Regions from separate parts of the Sodalis sp. RH24 genome, predicted to be linked through region 4. Evidence: predicted binding sites of a transcription regulator. Region 4 holds the regulator's gene; each other region holds the start of a gene.
The links. Region 4 encodes Fur, which represses iron uptake genes when iron is present. Its sites were predicted from a motif close to ATAATAATGAGAACNACTATCAA; they were not measured.
Positions count from the first base shown of each region.

Region 1: a site for Fur is predicted at 1,545-1,567, ahead of fhuE (ferric-rhodotorulic acid/ferric-coprogen receptor FhuE). Genes of this name have one in related genera too.
Region 2: a site for Fur is predicted at 1,886-1,908, ahead of ACL2XG_RS06230 (TonB-dependent receptor domain-containing protein). Genes of this name have one in related genera too.
Region 3: a site for Fur is predicted at 2,698-2,720, ahead of fhuF (siderophore-iron reductase FhuF). Genes of this name have one in related genera too.

Region 1 covers NZ_CP178729.1:3,449,632-3,454,803, forward strand. The annotation lists gene fhuE (ferric-rhodotorulic acid/ferric-coprogen receptor FhuE) at 1-1,404, opposite strand, end outside; gene ACL2XG_RS15685 (LysR family transcriptional regulator) at 1,710-2,693, opposite strand; gene argH (argininosuccinate lyase) at 2,860-4,299, shown strand; gene ACL2XG_RS15695 (amino acid ABC transporter permease) at 4,315-5,172, shown strand, end outside.
Region 2 covers NZ_CP178729.1:1,347,764-1,352,935, forward strand. The annotation lists gene ACL2XG_RS06230 (TonB-dependent receptor domain-containing protein) at 1-1,870, opposite strand, end outside; gene ACL2XG_RS06235 (YbhB/YbcL family Raf kinase inhibitor-like protein) at 2,162-2,794, shown strand; gene ACL2XG_RS06240 (helix-turn-helix transcriptional regulator) at 2,823-3,701, shown strand; gene ACL2XG_RS06245 (SDR family oxidoreductase) at 3,855-4,739, opposite strand; gene ACL2XG_RS06250 (TetR/AcrR family transcriptional regulator) at 4,818-5,172, shown strand, end outside.
Region 3 covers NZ_CP178729.1:3,190,067-3,195,238, reverse strand. The annotation lists gene ACL2XG_RS14525 (GntR family transcriptional regulator) at 54-1,016, shown strand; gene ACL2XG_RS14520 (creatininase family protein) at 1,013-1,708, shown strand; gene fhuF (siderophore-iron reductase FhuF) at 1,845-2,591, opposite strand; gene fhuD (Fe(3+)-hydroxamate ABC transporter substrate-binding protein FhuD) at 2,730-3,626, shown strand; gene fhuB (Fe(3+)-hydroxamate ABC transporter permease FhuB) at 3,623-5,172, shown strand, end outside.
Region 4 covers NZ_CP178729.1:2,028,234-2,033,405, forward strand. The annotation lists gene ybfE (LexA regulated protein) at 49-348, shown strand; gene fldA (flavodoxin FldA) at 527-1,042, shown strand; gene fur (ferric iron uptake transcriptional regulator) at 1,398-1,868, shown strand; gene alsR (transcriptional repressor AlsR) at 2,431-3,318, shown strand; gene alsB (D-allose transporter substrate-binding protein) at 3,340-4,275, shown strand; gene alsA (D-allose ABC transporter ATP-binding protein AlsA) at 4,333-5,172, shown strand, end outside.

The DNA of each region.
Region 1 (5,172 bases), 1.4 Mb from region 4:
GTAGCGCGCGCCGACGATCAGGTGCAGCGGATCGGCCAGCGAAAAACGGGCCGCGGTATAGACCGATTTTTGCCGGATGGTGTCGTTGGAATAATCAACCCATGGACTCCAGTCCGCATCGGCGATATGGCCGTTCCAGTTGTTATAATTGCCGATATCGGACTCGGTGATGGTGGCCTGGGAGTTAAAAAAATGATTATTTTGTTTGCTGTAGCTGGCGCCGGCCACCAGCTCATGCTGTCGGCCCAGCAGCTCAAAGGGTCCCGTGGCGTAGGTATCGACGGAATCCAGCTTACGTTTGCCTTTATTCCAGCCGCCGTAGGCGGAAACGCCCTCGCCGGTGTCCTTATCCGGGAAACCGTCGGCATACATCAGCTTGGAGTCGAAATCGGTTTCGGCATGGGTGCCGTTGACGCGCAGCTGCCAGCCGTTGGCAAAACGCTGGGTCAGATCGGCAAAGACTTTTTTCGACTCATGACTGGAGTAGCTCCAGTCCGGCGCCGGATTAAAGCTGCGGTCAAAATGCGTGCGGCTGCCGTCGCTGTACCAGGTCGGCAACCCGCCCCAGGTGGGATTGCTGGTATCGCTTTCCTGATAATCATAGCCCAGTGATAGCGTGGTGGAATCCGTCAGGTCGGCGTCAATAACGCCATAAATGAATTTTTTGCGGTTATGATAGCGATCAAGCCAGGTATCGTTATCCTGGTAGCCGGCAATAACGCGGCCGCGCACATTGCCTGATTCCGTCAGCGGCGCGGAAAGATCGGCTACCATCCGTTGCTTATCCCACGTGCCGTAAGTGCCGGAAACAGAGCCTTGGAATTCGCGGCTATCGGCACGTTTGCGCACCATATTGATAGCGGCGGAGGGATTGCCCGATCCGGTCAGGAGCCCCGTTGCGCCGCGCACCACTTCGATACGATCATAAATGGCGGTATCCGAACCGGCGTCGCCGAAGTTCCAAACGTCGCTCAGGGTGGTGGGAATATCATCATAAAGAAAATTGTTGATGAAAAAACCGCGGGAATAATACGTTGAACGATCGGAGTCGATATTATTGGCGGTTATGCCCGTGGTATTGGTCAGCACCTCGCCCACGGTTTGCAGGTCTTGATCCTGCATGCGCTGTTTGCTGATAATGCTGACGGACTGAGGAATATCACGCGGCACCAGCAGCATTTTTGTTCCGGCGCGGGTGACCGGCACACTGTAATCCTGCCGGGCGGCATCGGTTGCGCCGCTTGCCTGGGCATTGACCACCATCGTTTCATCAGAAGACGCTTTTTCGCCGGCCGGCTCATCCGCCCATGCCGGATTGACAAAGGATGAAATCAACGTGGCAATAAGGGACAAAGAGCATGTCCAGCCTGAATGAGTTACCCGTTGCCCCGCGCTGCGTTTCATTACCCCTGGCACTGCCGACATTCTCTTTCTCCACAAGACCGTTATTGTTTTAAATCAATGATTTAACCGCTACTTTTATGATTCTTGCCCGCCCCGCGCAGCCTGATGAGTCTGGCATAGAAGGGCGCGCAAAGAAGATAATGAGAATACTACTCATTAGCTTTACATATGTAAATAAATTTAACCAATGTCAGTTCGGCGGGCGGAATCGGTAAGGTGACTGGCGCTGCGGGATATTTTCCAAGTGGGTGATAAATCTTTTAAGCGATTGCCCAGGGGTGGTGCAATGCCGCGGGGCCGGTGCATTATTCTGCCCCGGTATGATCCGCCGGGGCGATGGCGGCATTTTTAAGCGCATCACGAAATAACTTCACCACGGAATTTAACGCCGCGCCTCTTTTTACCACCAGATTAAACGGCGTGGTCACCGAGATATTCTCCGGTTTGAGCGCTTTGATTTTTCCTTCGCGCTCATAGCGGCTGATATAATGTGCGGGCAAAAATCCGACATAATTACCGGTAAGGATAAGCATGGTAACCGCTTCGACCTGTACCGCCACGGCGTTGGAAGAGGAAAAATGAAGCCCGGGATTTTGATGGCCATGATTGGTGTAGAAATGCCTGATTAAACTGGCGCTGGCAATACGCTCATTGGTTAATGCGTTAGGCGCCAAAGAAAACAGCTCATGCCGGTTTGAACAGCAAAGATAGGCTATTTCATGATAAAGGAAGAAATAATCAAAATCGGGTTTTTCCTGGTAGACGGGTATTATGCCACAGGTGAAACGGCCGTCGATAACGCCGCGCTCGATTTCCTCAAGCTGGGTGGCATGGAGACGCACGCTGACCTTGGGCGCCTGGCGGTGTATCTCGCTTAGCGCCCCCACCACCGGTGACTGCGCGTCGGTGATGGTATTATCGATAATGCCGATATTTAATTCACCGAATATTTCATGGCGGGCATGATTTAACGTATCCCGGAACTGATTTATCGATGAGAACAAATCAAGACACGCCAGATAAGCCACTTTACCATGCTCGGTAAGATAAAATCCTTCACGTCCCCGGGTGCACAGTTTCATGCCGAAACGGATTTCAAGATCGGATATTTGTTTACTTATCGCCGCCAGTCCGATATTTAATTCATTGCAGGCCGCGGTAAACCCTCCGGCCTCAACTACCGTTTTGAATACCCGCAAAAGCTTTAAATCGGCAACGCCAATGTTCTGCTGATTAATATCACTTTTGACTGGCGACGTGTTTCCAAATTTGGAAAGTGGACTTTCCATAATAACTATTTACCCCCACGCCCTCGTTCTCCATTATCAATTTAACAGCCTCTTTTATCTCATTTCGCCATGGCCAGCGGATGTTTGTCCTCTTTTCTTCCGGTCTTCATCACCGACCGCGGATAAAGCAAAGATTGCAACATCCATGCCATGAAAGGAGCATGCCATGCCACAACCGGTAGAACGTTTATGGGGAGCACGCTTCAAAAGCGGCCCCGCCGCCGCGCTCAGCGCGCTGTCGCGCAGCCCCGACGCCTATTTTGCCCTCACCGCCTACGACCTGGAAGGCTGCCGCGCCCATGCTTACGAATTGCAGCGCGCCGGGCTGCTGGACGCGCGGGAAACCGACCTGATGGTGGCGGCCATCGGGCAATTGGCCGATGACCACCGCCAGGGCCGTATCCAGCCCAGTATTGATGATGAGGATGTGCATACCTTTATTGAGCGCATGCTGACCGAGCGGCTGGGGGAACTGGGCGGTAAACTGCGCGCCGGCCGGTCCCGCAATGACCAGACCGCCAACGATTTGCGCCTTTACCTGCGCGATAACGCGCGGAAAATCGTCCTCGCCCTGCTGGGATTGCAAACGGCGCTGGTGCAGCAGGCGCAGCAGCATATCAACAGCATCGCCCCCGGCTTTACCCACCTGCAGCAGGCCCAGCCCATCGTGTTCGGTCATCAGCTCCTGGCCCATGCCCAATCGTTTGCCCGCGACGTCGAGCGCTTGCAGGACTGGGATAAACGTTGCGCGCTGTCCCCCCTGGGCGCCGCCGCCATGGCCGGTTCGGCGATTGCCATGCACCCCGAGCTGTCGGCGCGGGATCTGGGTTACGACGGCCCCTGCGAAAATTCCATCGACGCGGTGGCCAGCCGCGATCATGTGGCGGAATTTCTGTTTGCCGGCGGCATGCTCGGCGTCAATCTCTCCAGGCTGTGCGAAGAGGTCTGCCTGTGGGCCTCGCGCCAGTTCCGCTGGGTATCGCTGCATGATGCGTACGCCACCGGCAGTTCCATTATGCCGCAGAAAAAAAACCCCGATATCGCCGAGCTGACCCGCGGCAAAAGCGGGCGCTTAATCGGCAACGTGACGGCGATGCTGGCCACCATGAAAAGCCTGCCGCTGTCCTATAACCGCGATCTGATCGAAGACAAGCGCAATGCCATGGATACGGTTGAACAGCTGTTATTGGTTCTGCCGGCCATGGCCGGCATGATCGAGACCCTGGTCGTCGACCGCGAACGACTTCTGCAGCAGGCGCCGGAGGGCTTTACCCTGGCCACCGAGGTGGCGGACTGGCTGTCCCGCCGGGGTGTGCCGTTTAAAGAAGCCCATGAAATCACCGGCCGGCTGGTACAGCTGTGCGAACAGCAACAACTGGCGTTGCACCAGCTCAGCGACGATCAGCTGGCCGGGGTGGATGCCCGCCTGACCGGCGAGGTGCGCCAGTGCCTGACCCTGGAGGCGGCTATCAACGCGCGTTGCGCCTGGGGCGGAACCGCGCCGGTCCGCGTAGCCGAACAAATCGCCCGGCTACGCCTGAAACTGGCGGCCCAGGCCGCCTGGGTGACCAGCTATGCCGGTCTGACGTTAACCTCTGTTGAATAACCGGCGGGAGTGGCTATGAACGAACAGCGCTATCCTGGCGGCGACCCGTCCGCCAGGATCGATCTCAGCGAATATCAGCACGTGCCGCAGCGCTATTATGGCCGGATTTTCTCCTCGGTGATTATTCTGGCGCTGCTGGCGTTGCTGATCAATGCCTTCGCCCACGGCAAAATCGAGTGGCGCTTCGTCGGCCAGTTCCTGACCGCCAAAGCCATTCTGTTCGGCCTGGGCAATACTATCGTGATGTCTGTCCTGGCGATGCTGCTGGGCGTCATCTTCGGCGTCGTTATCGCGGTGATGCGCATGTCGCAAAACCCGGTACTGCGCGCCGTTGCTATCGGCTACACCTGGATTTTCCGCGGTACCCCATTGATATTGCAATTACTGCTGTGGTTCAACCTGGCGCTGATCTTCCCGGTCATGGGCATTCCCGGGCTATTCAGCGTTCACACCGTCGATATCATGACGCCGTTTATGGCCGCGCTGCTCGGCCTGAGCATCAATCAGGGCGCCTATACCTCGGAAGTGGTGCGCGCCGGCCTGCTGTCGGTGGACCAGGGCCAGTATGAAGCCGCTAAAACCATTGGCATGACCCGCCTGCATGCCCTGCGGCGCATTATTTTACCCCAGGCGATGCGGGTGATTATCCCCCCCATCGGCAACGAATTTATCAGCATGGTGAAGACCACCAGCCTGGCCAGCATGATCCAGTATTCCGAGCTGCTGTATAACGCCCAGACCATCTATTTCGCCAACGCCCGGGTAATGGAACTGCTGTTTGTCGCCGGCATTTGGTATCTGGTGGCGGTGACTCTGCTGTCGCTTGGACAGGTGCGTCTGGAACGGTATTTCGGCCGTGGCACCCGGCGCCGC
Region 2 (5,172 bases), 680 kb from region 4:
TGGCAAATGAAGGTGCCTGGATAGGTAATATAGTCGCTTGTGCACCACCTACATTATCACTATCCTTTCCGCGAATATTTATTGCCAGCCAGGTTTTCAACCTCTCACTATATTGATAATTAACAGTACTATTGAATTGATGTTTAGGCAGTTTATTAAGTGGCTTCCCTTTATTTTCACCAGACTGCTGTTTTGAATAGGTATATGTATAGTTATTCGCAATGCTTACTTTTTCAGTAACAGGAAAAGCAAGTGAGGCTTCAACACCCCGAGTTACTGCTTTACCAATATTTGTATAGATAAGTGGGTAAGCACCATAAACATTAGGTACTGACAGACATTGGTTTTCTGGGCAAGATACTGTATCTATCTTGTCCTTGAACTGGTTATTAAATAATGTAATACCTCCTGTTAATCCTTCATCGTTGTCATAAAGGAGTCCCATTTCTTGGGTTATTGACTTTTCCGGTTTCAGATCAGGATTTCCGTAAACGTTGCCAACATAAGATACGGTACCAAACGATGTTGAAGTTTCTGTAATAGCCGGTGCTTTGAAACCACTACTGACGCCCCCTTTAATCGTCCAGTTTGTGGCAACATTCCAGACACCATAAATTCTCGGGCTCCAGTGACTCCCAAACTGATCATCATCATCAAAACGTACACCTGAAGTTAAAGTGAAATCTTCAGTAGCCAGCCATGCGTCTTCCAGGAACAAGGACTTTTCGGTACGTTTTAGATCTGTCTCACTGGATAGCTGATTTGATGTTCCATCATGTAACTTTTTAATACTAAGTTCTCCACCAAAGGTCAGGATATGGCTGCCTATATTTGAAGAAAGTGAGGATCGCATGTTTAAATTCTTTAGCCAAACATCCTCAGAACCTATCGTATAATCTTCGCTTTGGATATACGATTCTGTTTTTCCAATGGGCAAATAGCCAATATGATTTACAGAAAAACGGTTAACCTCAGTCTTTTTCCTGTAATCTGTCGGCACGCCAGTGACATAATTATATGCTGGGCTAATAGACTTCCCTACGGTCTGAGTTATATCCTGTTGTGTATGATTAGCTGTAAAAGTAATTTCTTGTTTATCCGAAGGGGTTAGTGTTATCTTGCCTGTTATGTTATCTCTTTTGCTACCTCGATAACCATTATAGATATCGTCTTCGTCACGCTTAGAATAATTTCCATAAGCCTGCATTGAAAGGATATTGTCAATCAATGGACCGGTTAAAAAGAAATTATTCTGAAATATATTACCCGAATCACTATGCTCCTGCATTGTAAAATCGGCGCCAATACTTCCTTGCCATTTATTTGAATTTTTACGTGTTATTATATTAATTACACCACCCATTGCATCTGATCCATATAAAGCGGACATCGGCCCTCGTATAACCTCAATATGATCTATTGCAGAAGCAGGAGGCATCCAGGCATTCATCTGACCATAGCCATCAAATAAACGGCTCGTATCCCTGGAGTCAATTCTCATACCATCGACCATATATAAGGTATAATCAGATCCCATGCCACGAATATTTATCTCCTTGTGATCCCCGCCAATCGTGGTAGTGATACCCGGAACCCCTTGGAGCAAATCTGCGATATCACGATAAGGTTTTTTTTGGATTTCTTCACTTGATATCGAAGTGACAGACGCAGGTGCCTGGCTTGTAGATTTATCCATTCCATTGGCGCTTGCGCTTACAACCATCGTTTCGTCTTTATTATTGTTATTAAGTTTATTTTCACTACCTTCATCAATCGGTGTTGCATGTGCCTGGGAAAAACAAGTAAGAAAATAAAAAACACTTAATTTCAATCGAAATGGGGCTGTTACTCGCGCTTTATTGAGATACATTTTACACGCCTTTATATGATAATGATACTCATTATTATTCAAGAGAAGGTAATATAATTAAATAAATTACAAAGCACATTGCTAAATTCGGTCATTTTATTCTTCTTTTCGGCCATTCTTCGGCTTCACCAAAACAAAAGCAGCCATCATTCACGTGATACGTTTTTTGTTTTAAACTAAGCATGTCCAGCCAAAATGATAGCTTCAGGAAGAAATTTGACTGGATGAGGCACTGGTAAGGTTTGTGAAAGTCGTATAATCGATTTTTCCATTTATAGACAAGGCAACAGCATGAAATTATATAGCCATAATTTTAAAGATGGCGGTGCCATCCCCGGCAAGAATAGTTTTGCCGTTTACGATCCTGAAAATAATATCCGTTTATCTGATAACCTTAACCCACACCTCCGCTGGGAAGATGTTCCCGCGGGTACGCAGTCGCTGGTGCTCCTTTGCCACGATCCCGATGTTCCTACCAGTGCTGAAAATGTAAATCAGCCAGGTAAGAGTGTCCCGGCATCGTTGCCCCGCGCCGATTTTTTTCACTGGTTACTGTTAAATATCCCGGCGGGTCAGAGCGAAATCGTTGAGGGGTCACAATCCCATGGCATTTCCGCTGGAGGCAAACAGGGTCCCTCTGCGCCAGATGGACTGACCCATGGCATAAATGATTATACCGGGTGGTTTGCCAATGATGAGTCGATGGCAGGCACCTACTATGGCTATGATGGTCCTTGTCCGCCGTGGAATGATGAAATAATCCATCATTATGTATTCACATTATATGCGCTCCCGACCCCGACATTGAACGTAGCAGGAGAGCTTACTGGTGCTAACATCCGTCGCACGCTGGAAAACAGCGACGTTTTGGCCAAAGCTACGCTGACTGGAGTCTACAGTCTTAACCCGGACGTGAAAGTGTAACGCTCAGCGTCTAAGCAGCAGGTAAACCATGACCAGAGAAAATAGGTTATTCGCATCAGATGAGAAATACGCCTTGAGCAGTGAACAATTTTCCTGGTCTGGTTTTTATGGCAGCAGCACCAGCCGTAATAATCTGGTTTCGGTGGCTTATCCGCAACTCAGGGTGGAGCAGAGTACCCCCTCTTTTTTCTTCTTTGAACCGACGGTGCTGATCGTATTAGCGGGAAGAATTGAGTTCCTGGCTTCGGGGGAAAACCATACATTAGCTGATAAGGCCGCCGTAGGTTTTATAGATCAGGGCGTGATTGCCGATTATACCAAATATCCCCCGAGTAATGACTCCCCGTTCCGGTCAATATTTCTCACTTTCAGTGCAGATGTGTTGGAATATTTTTATCAGTTTTTTCAGGGCGACATTTCCAGTGCCAAAAAGAAACCTCAGTTCACCACGGTTGATCTTAATAGCGCTCTACACGAATCATTGCGAACGTTACTGAAAAACCTGGATCAGCCGAGTCTTAGCGATGCAAGGATTCGGTTAAGAATTTTTGACTTACTGTTAGTCCTTGCCGAGCAAAATATTCATTTTACCCTTCCACAACGACAGGGCGTCTTCCCACGTTTAAGCCATCTGCTACGCGCCTCACCAGAAATCGGCTGGACTGCCCGCTCCGCCGGTGAAGCATTGGCTATGAGCGAATCAACCCTGCGAAGGCGGTTGCGCGAAGAGGGTATCCGCTTTGAGAAGCTTCTCGTGGATATACGCATGCACCACGGCTTATTGCTGATACAAACCACCAACTGGAACATGACGCAGGTGGCAGATGCCTGCGGCTACAAATCGGTTTCACGCTTCGCTGAAAGATTTACACAGCGTTTTGGCCTGTCTCCATCGCGGTTACGTTAGTACTTTCATTAGGGCCATGCGTTTTATAGGTAATAAGCACCAGATAAATTATCTTATTCATTGCGAATGTTATGAATAATTTGATTAACGTTCATTTTCATCAATATTGGATGAGGAGATCTCTTTAACGTAGTGCCTGATGACACCCCGGATCTACCGATTGAAAAACGCAATATTTTCCTGCAGCCAATCTGACAATGAGCGCGGGGGCAATCCAGTTAATTCTTCAACAGTCAAAGTGCGCTCAATCAGCACTGAATGGTTGAAAATCCGGTCAAGTCCAATAAGCAGTTCAGTGACAAACGGTGAAAGACCGTCAGCAAGTAATGCAGCGCGCTGTTCATTGGGTGAGCGGTCAATATAGGTGACCGTACGACCTAAAAGATCGGATAATTTCTCAGCAATCTCAGGCATTGTCCAGTTACGCGGACCCGTTAGGTGATAAGCACGTTGGGAGTTATCTGCTACTTTTTCAAGCAGCGCTACACGTGCCACCCCGGCTACATCGCGGGTGTCAATCAGATTGACGCGCCCGTTACTTGCAGCGCCCGCCCAGGTTCCCGCAGCGACCTGGCTTCCAGCACGCTTGAGTATATCCATGAAAGTAGTGGGTCTCAATATGGTTGAGGCCACAGGTTGTCGGGCCAGATGAGCCTCTATCACTGCATGCCATGCAAAAGGATTTATGGGCGTTGCTGGCCCCATCACCGAAAGTTTAACAATATGTCGCACGCCTGTTTTTACAGCAGCATCAATCAGTGCTATCTCATTAGCCACCTGTTGAGATGATGTCCCATGAGCGATGAAAAGCTTATCGGCACCTGCTAGCCCCCTTTCGAGCGTTGAGGGTTTATCAAAATTGACAACAACAGATGATACCCTGTCGGAAATATTTTCAGGTGTCTTCTGACGCGTGAGTGCAATGATCGCTACGGGATCTGATGCGAGCATATTGATTAAGTGTGAGCCGACCCGACCCGTGGCACCCGCGACAGCGATGCGAAGTTCAGGAACTTGAGTATTCGATTGATTAAGCATGGTGAACCCTTATTATATGATGGAACGATCAGTCCAGCAATCTTGGTACGATCATTCCAGATTGTCAACGGGGGATTTATGAGCGGTAAACCGCAATACGATGAAAGTGCCGTGTTGAATGCGGCGATCGGCGTTTTCTGGAGTCATGGTTATGCAAACGCCTCCATCAGCGACCTTACTGAAGCAACAGGTCTGTCCCGCTCCAGCCTTTATCAGCGATTTAAGGATAAGGACGGGCTCTTCAATGAGTGCCTCAGGCTGTATACGGACCGCGTCCTGTCTCGCATGAATTCAATTCAACTTGCGTCCCCAAGAGCAAGGGTTGAAGCATTGCTGCGTGAATTCCTTCCGGATAACGCTGGACTGGATAACCTCAGAGGTTGCCTGCTGTCTCGCAGCCTCAGTGAGCAAGCCGATCTTACCGCCGCAGGGA
Region 3 (5,172 bases), 1.2 Mb from region 4:
GTAAATTAGCACGCATTAATGGGCGGTTTGTGGACTTCCAACTTGATAGAACATTGTCGCTCCCGTTGGGGATGCAGTTGCGGGGGCTGGTGGAGTATGCCATCACCTTCGGCGCGCTGAAGCCGGGGGATAAATTGCCCTCGGTGCGCGACATGGCCGAGCGGGTCGGCGTGGCGCCGATGACCGTGGCGCAGGTTTATCGCGAGTTGAAACAGGCTGAACTGATCTACAGCAAGCCCGGCTCCGGTACCTTTATCGCCGACGCCGCCCAGGTCCTGCGCCACAGCGACAAGCGGTTGACCGATCTGCATCAGCACATCGACGCCCTGATCGATCGGGCGCAGGACCTGTCTTTATCGGCGGCCGACCTCGCCGCCCTGGTCACCAACCGGTTCCATCACCGCCAGCGGCGCGCCAGGACCAAAACGGTGCTGGTGGTGGGTAATTTTATCGAGTCCGCCCGCGATTATGCGCAGATTATCGCCGGCACCCTGGGCGACGGCGCGCAGCTGGACGCGACGACGCTGTCGATACTGACCGCCGATAACCGCGCGCGCGAGCAGGCGCACAGCGCCGATCTGATCCTGACCTTTGCCCACCGCCGGCGCGAGGTGATGAGCCTGCTGCCCGGTATGCGGGTTATTAATATCAGCTTTATCCCCTCCGAGCAGACCCGGCGGGCGCTGGCGTCGCTTGATCCCCTTGCCAGGGTGCTGGTGGTGTCGATCTTCCCGGAGTTTACCGCGCTGATGAAAACCGGGGTGCAGCGCTTCGCCCCGCATGTGCAGTCCATTACCGTGGTGCATCGGGACGACCCTGAACTGAACCGCTATCTGGCGCATGCCGATGTGCTGGTCTACGCCACCGGCGCCGAGGCGTTACAGGACGCCTTATCTCCCGGCCAACAGGCGTTTGAATACCGGCATATTCCTGACAGCGGCGATATCAGGCGTGTGGTGATGCCGCTGCTGACGCCGGATGTGCCCTCCGTGACAGGATTGAAGGAAATATCATGAAAATCAGTGAAATGAATTGGCAGCAGTTGGAAGAATACCTGGGCCGGGACGATCGGGTGGTGGTGCCGCTGGGCAGTACGGAGCAGCATGCGTTTCTCAGCCTGTCGGTGGATTCCATCCTGGCCGAAAAGGTCGCCGTCGAGGCGGCCGAGCCGCTGGGCATACCGGTATTCCCGGTAATGCCGTTCGGCATGACGCCGGCGTTCAGCGATTTTCCCGGCACCATCAGCCTGCGGGTCGGCACTTACCTCCGGCTGCTGTACGATATTCTCGATAATTTGAAACGGCAGGGCTTTAAGCGCGTCCTGCTGGTTAACGGCCACGGCGGTAATATGCCGGCGCAGCATATTATCAGCGAATGGATGGTGGCCAATCCCGAGGTGATGGTACAGCTGCATAACTGGTGGTGCGCGCCGCTCACCTGGGCAAAGGTACAGCAAACCGATCCGGTGGCCTCGCATGCCTCATGGATGGAAAATTTCCCCTGGACCCGGCTGGCGGGCGTCGCCCAGCCGGACCGGCAAAAACCGATGCTCGATCTGGTCGGCTTTCGCAAGCTCAATCCGGCCAAGGCCCGCGCGATGCTGGGCGACGGCAACTACGGCGGGTATTATCAGCGCGCCGACGAGGAGATGCTGGCCCTCTGGCAGGTGGGTGTCGAAGAAACCCGGCGCGTGATGGAACTGCTCTGATCGCCGCCCGGGCAAGGCACCGTGCGGGGAGCCGTTTATGCGGCGGGAGTACCCGCGGCGCGAGCGGCCGCCGGTGCGAGGCCTGGGGCGCGGAGAAATACGTCTTGCCCGGCGTCATGCCCGCAGTGGCGAACGCTTAGCCCTGCTGTTCCCGATGCCGGCATTTACGCTCTTGCGCCACCAACAGCGGGCAGCTCGGGCAATATTCCAGGCCGCTGAGCTTATAGCGCAGGCAGCACAGCCGGCGGATGATTTTCGGGCCGGCGTCGTGCTCCACCACCCGTACCGGCTGATACAGCCGGTTGGGCGCGCCGTCCGTCAGGGTTTTGGTGGCGAGAAACGCCCTGGCTTCCCCGGTATCGGCGCCTTGTTCCGCGGCCATATCGATGCCGTGGGCGACGCGGATGGCGGCGTTGTTCCAGAACAGGCCCGGCCTGATGCCGGCCAACTCGCCGAAGGTCCGGCAAACCGGCAGCACATGCGTCTCCACCAACTGCCCGAACAGCGCGGGGATGGCGACGCCGCCGGCGATTTTTGCGCCGCGATCGGCCAGGATAAATTTTTCCGGCACGGCGGATTGCGCTCCCTGGGTAAATTGAATCGCGCGCGGATCCGCCGGCAGCCGCCAGTCATGCAGCAGCGCGATCCTTGTCCAGGGCGCCAGCAGCAGGGCAAAATACCACTGCGACCACATGGAGATCACCGCCGCCCGGTCGCCCCCTTCGTTCAGCCGCAGGAACGGCTCCAGTAGCGCCAGCGCCGTTTCCGGCGCGCATAAATCCGCCGCCGAATAGCCCGTTCCGCCGCTGGGAACGGAGAAGAGAAAACTGCCGTTGATATCAATGGCGCATCCGGGGGTGGGTGCTGCTGCGTCAGGCTTCATACGCTTCCTGTATCGATCGGGACTATTGATTAAGGACAAGGCAAAGAGCTTCCGGCAGGCGGGCGGCTTGCGGTCTCTCTCCGAATGCGCATAATAGGCGATCAAAATCAGAATGATAACTATTAATATTTAAAATTTATGCAGACTCATGATGCCTATCGCCGACGTCTTTTACAGGCGATGGCCGTGTTGCCCTGGTGGTTTTCCCGCCGCGCCGCCGCCGCGCCCATACCCGATGCGGCACGTATTATCGCGCTGGAGTGGCGCCCGGCGGAGCTGCTGCTGGCCCTTGGCGTGACGCCGATGGCCATTGCCGACGCGCCGAATTACCGCAGCTGGGTGGCGGAGCCGGCGCTGCCGCCGTCGGTGCTGGACGTGGGGCTGCGCAACGAACCGAATATGGAAGCGATGCAGCGCCTGGCGCCCTCGCTGATCCTGCTATCGGAGGGTTTTGGCCCGGCGCCTGCAAGCGTCGCGTCCATTGCGCCCACCATGACCTTCCGTTTTAGCCGGCAAGGCGATCGGCCTTTGGCCGTGGCCAGCCAGGATATCGTCGCCCTGGCCGGGCGCCTGGGGATGCCGGATCGGGCGCAACGACATATGGCCGATCTCGACCGGCAACTGGACCAGACCCGGCAGCGGCTGGCGTCTGGATCCCTTCCGCTTCCCCCCGTCTTGCTGTTTTCCTTTATCGACAGCCGCCGCATCATGGTTATCGGCAAAAACAGCCTGCTCCAGGATGTGCTGGATCGGGTGGGGGTGGCGAACGCCTGGGACGGCGAGGAAAATGTCTGGGGCAGCGCAACGGTGGGCCTTGAGCGGCTGGCGCAGTTCCGGGGCGTCAGGGCGCTGTGTTTTCATCGCGGCGCCCAGGATCCCCTGGCGGAAGTGGCCGGTTCCACGCTTTGGCAAACGCTGCCTTTTGTCCGGCAAAAACAGCTGCGGGTGCTGCCCGCGGTGTGGTTTTTCGGCGCCACCCTTGCCGCCATGCGCTTTTGCCGGATGCTCGGGCAGGCGATGGAGCCACGGGCATGAGTAAACGCGTTCCGCGCTTATCCGCCGCATTGGTCCTGGCGTTGTCGCTTGCCGCGCTGTCGCTTGCGGTATTTAATTTAACCCTTCAGCTCGCGCCCGGTTTATGGTGGCGGGCGGCGTGCCATCCCGATACCGGCAGTATTGATCAAATGCTGTTTCACTACAGCCTGCTGCCGCGCACCGCGCTCTCGCTGCTGGTGGGCGCCGGGCTGGGGCTGGTGGGGGTGGTGTTCCAGCAAATACTGCGCAATCCGCTGGCCGAACCCACCACGCTCGGGGTGTCGGCGGGCGCGCAACTGGGGCTCACGGTGGCGACCCTCCTGGCGTTGCCGGGCGACGAGGCGACCCGCCAACTGGCGACGATAGCCGGCGCGCTGGCGGTGGGCGGCCTGGTGTTCGGCGTTTCCTGGGGGCGCCGGTTGTCGCCGGTCACCCTGATTCTGGCGGGATTGGTCCTGGGGCTTTACTGCGGGGCGGCCAAAAGCCTGCTGGCGCTGCTTAACTATGAGCGGCTGCAAACCCTTTTTCTCTGGAGCAGCGGCATGCTCAACCAGCAGGATTGGAGCAGGGTACAGTTCCTGCTGCCCCGGCTGGCCGTCGGCCTGCTGCTGATATTGCTGATGCTGCGACCGCTGATGCTGATGGGATTGGATGACGGCGTGGCGCGCAACCTGGGCCTGGGCCTTATCGCCGCGCGCGTCGGCGGCATCGGCGTGGCGATCGTGTTAAGCGCCTTTCTGGTCAACGCCGCCGGCATTATTGGTTTTATCGGCCTGTTCGCGCCGCTGCTGGCGCGTATGCTCGGGGCCCGGCGCCTGCTGCCCCGTTTAGGGTTTTCCTGCCTGCTGGGCGCGCTGCTGCTGTTGCTCAGCGATCAACTGATGATCCTGCTGGCTCGGCTGTGGCGGGAAATCCCCACCGGCGCCGCCACCGCCCTGATCGGCGCCCCCCTGTTGCTATGGCTGTTGCCCAAGCTCAGGGAGACCCGCGCCATGGCCGCGGATAACGCCCAGACGCTCAGGCCGGAGCGGCGGATGACGCCGCCGGCCGTACTGGCAGGGGTTGCGCTGCTGATACTGGTCGCCGTCGTGGCGCTGACGCTGGGACGCGATAATTACGGCTGGTATTGGTCGCTACAGGAGATGTGGCGCTGGCGCTGGCCGCGCGTGCTGGCGGCCGGCGCGGCCGGCGCGATGCTGGCGGCGGCGGGCACCCTGATTCAGAAAATGACCGGCAACCCGATGGCCAGCCCGGAAGTGCTGGGCATCAGTTCCGGCGCGGCCTTTGGCGTGGTGCTGCTGTTGCTGCTGGTGCCGGACGACGCGTTTGCCTGGCTGCTGCCGGCCGGTAGCCTGGGGGCGGCCCTGACGCTGCTGCTGATTATAGTGCTCTCGCAGCGCGGCGGGTTTTCCAGCGGGCGTTTGCTGCTGGTGGGCATAGCGCTGAGCACGCTGTTCACCACCTTGCTTACCCTGCTGCTGGTCAGCGGCGATCCGCGCATGTCATCGGTGCTGACCTGGCTATCCGGCTCCACCTACAAGGTCAG
Region 4 (5,172 bases):
GACGGGGTTTGCCCGCCTGCTTCTTGATGCACAATCCCTTCATGACCTATGGCAAAAGAACAAACGGACCGCACCACCCTGGATTTATTTATCGATGAGCGGCGCCCGGGAAGACCGAAGACCAACCCCCTGTCCCGCGATGAGCAGTTGCGCATCAACAAGCGTAACCAGCTGCGCCGGGATAAAAAGCGCGGCCTGCGCCGGGTGGAGCTGAAAATCAACGCCGAGGCGGTGGATGCGTTAAATGAGCTGGCCTACCGGCAAAACCTGTCGCGCAGCGAGCTGATCGAATTGATTTTACTGGCCGAGCTTGAACGGCAGCAAGGCGCGGATCCGCATCCGGAGTAAACTTGCCGGCCCGGTAAAGCGCCATCCCGTCCAGGGCCCAAGGCCGCGAACGGGGCAAATTTGCGACAAAACCCGGCCGGCGAGTTTCTCCCCGCATAAGGGTCTGCTATGATTGCCGCAGAGCATCGCTGATTCTGTTACGGAACATATCCATAATATTTAAGAGGTTTTCAAATTCATGGCAACTGTAGGCATTTTTTTTGGCAGTGACACCGGCAATACCGAAAATATTGCCAAAATGATTCAGAAGCAACTGGGTGCGGATGTTGCCGAAGTTCATGACATTGCCAAAAGCAGTAAAGAAGACCTGGCGCGGTTCGACACCCTGCTGCTCGGCATCCCGACCTGGTACTACGGCGAAGCGCAATGTGACTGGGATGATTTTTTCCCCACCCTGGAAGAAATAGATTTCTCCGGCAAAAAAGTGGCGCTGTTCGGCTGTGGCGATCAGGAGGATTACGCCGAATATTTCTGTGACGCCATGGGCACCATTCGCGACATTATCGAGCCCAACGGCGCGACCATCGTCGGTCACTGGCCCACCGCCGGCTATCATTTCGAAGCGTCGAAAGGACTGGCGGACGACAATCACTTCATCGGCCTGGCCATTGACGAAGACCGCCAGCCCGAGCTGACCAATGAACGCGTGGACGGCTGGGTGAAGCAAATCAGCGCTGAATTGCAGCTCAGCTAAAGTCAAGCCGTGCGGGAGGGTGCCGTCGCGACGGCGCCCGGCAAGAGAATCGGTTGCCGTCATGGCGTCGGGACGGCGCCGCCAACCTCACTGATAACTAAATCCTTTCAAATTAATAGATACAAGTTTTTAACTTTTATCCACAACGCGGTACAATAGCGCAGCGGTTCCACCCTTTTTAGCAAAATGTTGCAGAATTCGCCCCCTGAAACGGGCTATAGTTGTTAACAAGGCGCGGTTTTCATTTTGGACAGGCAGTCTTATAATGAGACGGCGTCACATTTTTCGGGCCGACCGATGTTATAGGCTAAGTTAGCCTACAATCAGATTATCAAAGTAACAGGACTAAACCCGCATGACTGACAATAATATTGCATTGAAGAAGGCCGGCCTGAAAGTCACCCTTCCCAGACTGAAGATTCTGGAAGTGTTGCAAGATCCGGAATGCCATCACGTCAGTGCGGAAGATCTGTACAAAAAACTGATCGATATGGGTGAGGAAATCGGCCTGGCCACGGTATATCGCGTGCTAAACCAATTTGACGACGCCGGTATCGTAACCCGCCACAATTTTGAAGGCGGCAAATCCGTTTTTGAACTGACGCAACAGTATCATCATGACCACCTGATCTGTCTGGACTGCGGCAAGGTTATCGAATTTCGCGACGAGTTCATCGAAGCGCGCCAGCGTGATATTGCCAAAAGGCACAATATCAAGCTGACCAACCATAGCTTATATCTGTATGGGCATTGTGAAATCGGCAACTGCCGCGAAGACGAAACGCTGCACGATCACGCCGATATGCTCAACGGCGTAAAAGAATAACCGCGGCGCGGTCCGTTTCTCCAAAGCGGCTGTTATCGCGCCGCTTTCTCACCCTGCAACGATTTTTTCAATGAGGCTAAACGCCGCCCGTCCCCTTCCCTGGTAACGTTTCCTTCCCGAAGCGCGTCGACAAGCGTCGTATCCGCCAATCACCGCCGTGCTCACCGCCGGCAAACTCCAGAAAACTTCACAGAAAATAAAAATAAATAAAGAATAAATAGAGGCCCTGGGACGCTATTTTGGGCTAATTTGCGTAATCCATTGAAACGACAGCGTTTTTATTGCGATTTTTTCACCGGGTAAATTATTCTGTGAATCTGATGATAAAGCTATTTTTCGCTGTCAGCAGTAAGCGACAACAAAAGATACATTTTAATTATATGATTTTATTGAATTAATATAGCCAAAAATACCTTCCTGAAATTAACCCGGATCGATGACTCGATTTTTACACAAAAAGTTAATTTATAAATTAATAAAAAACGTGAAGTTCGCAGCAGATTTTAAACTTTCGCCATGGTGATATAGTGACAGGCAATGTTAATCACCAGAGATAGTCCAGATGAATGATGCGGAACTGCAAAACGATATGCCGCGCGGCATAGGCATTGCTCCTTATATTCGTATTAAACAAGAAGGCATGACTGAAAACGAAAGCCGGATAGTGGAGTGGTTTTTATCTCCCGGCAACCTCACCGACGTCTCGGGGATCAAAGAGGTGGCCCTGAGTCTGGGCCTGTCGGAAGCCATGATTGTCAAGGTGTCGAAAATTCTCGGTTTCAGCGGCTTTCGCCAGCTGCGCAGCGCCATCGTCGAGTATTTCGATCATGCCGACCATGATATCACCGCCGAACTCTCGCCCACCGACAGCCCGGAGGATGTGGTCAACAAAGTGTTTAACCTGACCGTACGCACCATTGTCGAAGGCCAGGCGATAGTCGACGCCAACGTCATCCAGCAGGCGGCCCAATGCTTTTTTGCCGGCCATCAGCGCGAGCTGTACGGCGTCGGCGGCTCTAATTCCATTTGCGCGGACGTGCAGCATAAATTCCTGAAAATCGGCTTGCGTTGCAATGCCTACCTGGACGCGCATTTGATGATGATGTCGGCCTCCCTGTTGCAACCGGGCGATGTGGCGTTGGTGGTATCCCATTCGGGCCGCACCAGCGATCTGAAACGGGTGGTGTCGATTGCCAAGGATAATGGGGCCAAGATCATTTGTATTACCCATAGCAGCAATTCCCCCATAGCCCAGCTGGCTGATTTTAATATTTGTTCACCGGCGCCGGAAACGCCGTTATTAGGCAGAAACGCTTCGGCCCGTATTTTGCAGCTTACGCTGCTGGATGCGTTTTATGTCTCGGTAGCGCGGCAGGATATCGAGCTGGCGAATAAAAACCTGGAAAAAACGAGTTCCATTACCAAGTACCTGAAGCGTGATTATAAATAATTCTCTTTTGGAGATAGAATAATGAATAAATTTCTTAAATTGGCCGGTGGCGCCGCCTGTGGACTGATGTTGTCCACCGTGGTCCACGCGGCAGCCGATTACGCCGTTGTTCTTAAAACATTATCCAACCCTTTCTGGGTAGAGATGAAACAAGGCATTGAGAAAAAGGCCCAGGATCTCGGCGTGACGGTGGATATATTCGCGTCACCGTCGGAAGGCGACTTCCAATCGCAATTACAATTATTCGAGGATTTAACCAATAAGAATTATAAAGGCATCGCCTTTGCGCCTTTATCGGCGGTGAATCTGGTGATTCCCGTCGCCAAGGCTTATCAGAAAGGGATTCACCTGGTTAACCTCGACGAAAAAATCGATTTAGCCAGCCTGGCCAAGGCCAAGGGCAACGTCGAAGCCTTTATCACCACCGATAATGTCGCGGTCGGCGCGAAAGGCGCCAAATTTATTATCGATAGCTTGGGCGCCCAGGGCGGCGAAGTGGCCATTATCGAAGGCAAGGCCGGCAACGCCTCGGGCGAGGCGCGGCGCAACGGCGCGACCGCGGAGTTCAAGGCCAACAGCCATATCAAGCTGGTGGCCAGCCAGCCGGCGGATTGGGATCGCATCAAGGCCCTGGACGTGGCGACCAATGTGCTGCAACGTCATCCCCAGCTGAAGGCCTTCTATTGCGCCAACGATACCATGGCGATGGGCGTGGCGCAGGCGGTGGCCAACGCGGGACAGACCGGCAAGATCCTGGTGGTCGGCACCGACGGTATTCCCGAGGCGCGCAAGATGGTCGCCCAGGGCATGATGACCGCCACCGTGGCCCAGAATCCGGCGGAAATCGGCGCCAACGGCCTGGCCATCCTGGTGAATACGGTGAAAGCGGGCAAGCTGATTGCGCTTGATGCCCAGCCGAAAATTGAAACCGTCGATTCTATATTAGTCACCAAATAGTCCAGGTGCCGCAAGACCGCCTATTCCCGCCGTCTTGTCATTAATCCGGAGAGTAATATGAGCACTCCATATATTAAAATGGAGGGGATCGCCAAATCCTTTGGTCCCGTCCAGGCGTTGCAATCAGTTGACCTGGAAATATACCCTAATGAGATACATGCTTTATTAGGTGAAAACGGCGCCGGCAAATCAACCTTGATGAAAATACTTTCCGGTATTTACGAACCGACTGCGGGGAAAATAATAATTAATAATGTTGAGTACGCGAAGCTTGATCATAAAGTCGCTGCCAGATTGGGCATTGGAATAATTTACCAGGAATTAAGCGTTATCGATGAATTAACCGTGTTGGAGAATTTATTTATCGGTCGTCTGCCGGTAAAAAAAGTGTTCGGCGTAAACGTGGTGGACTGGCACGACATGCGTACCAAAGCGGCTATTATGCTGCTGCGCGTGGGGCTGAAAATACGGCTTGACGAGAAGGTCGGCAACCTGTCCATCAGCCAAAAGCAAATGCTGGAAATCGCCAAGACCCTGATGCTGGACGCCAGGGTGATCATCATGGACGAGCCGACCTCTTCCCTGACCTATAACGAAGTGGATTACCTGTTCCTGATCATGAACCAGCTGCGCCAGGACGGCACGGCGATTGTCTATATTTCGCATAAGCTTAACGAAATACGCCGCATCTGCAACCGCTATACGGTGCTAAAGGACGGCAGCAGCGTCGCGTCCGGGCAGATGGGACAGGTGACCAACGATGATATTGTCCGGCTGATGGTCGGACGCGAGCTGCAAAACCGCTTTCGCTCCCTTAAGGAGAAGGTTGGCGGCGACACGGGGGACGCCGATATCATCTTTGCGGTGGAGAATATCACCAGCCGGGATAAACGCCGG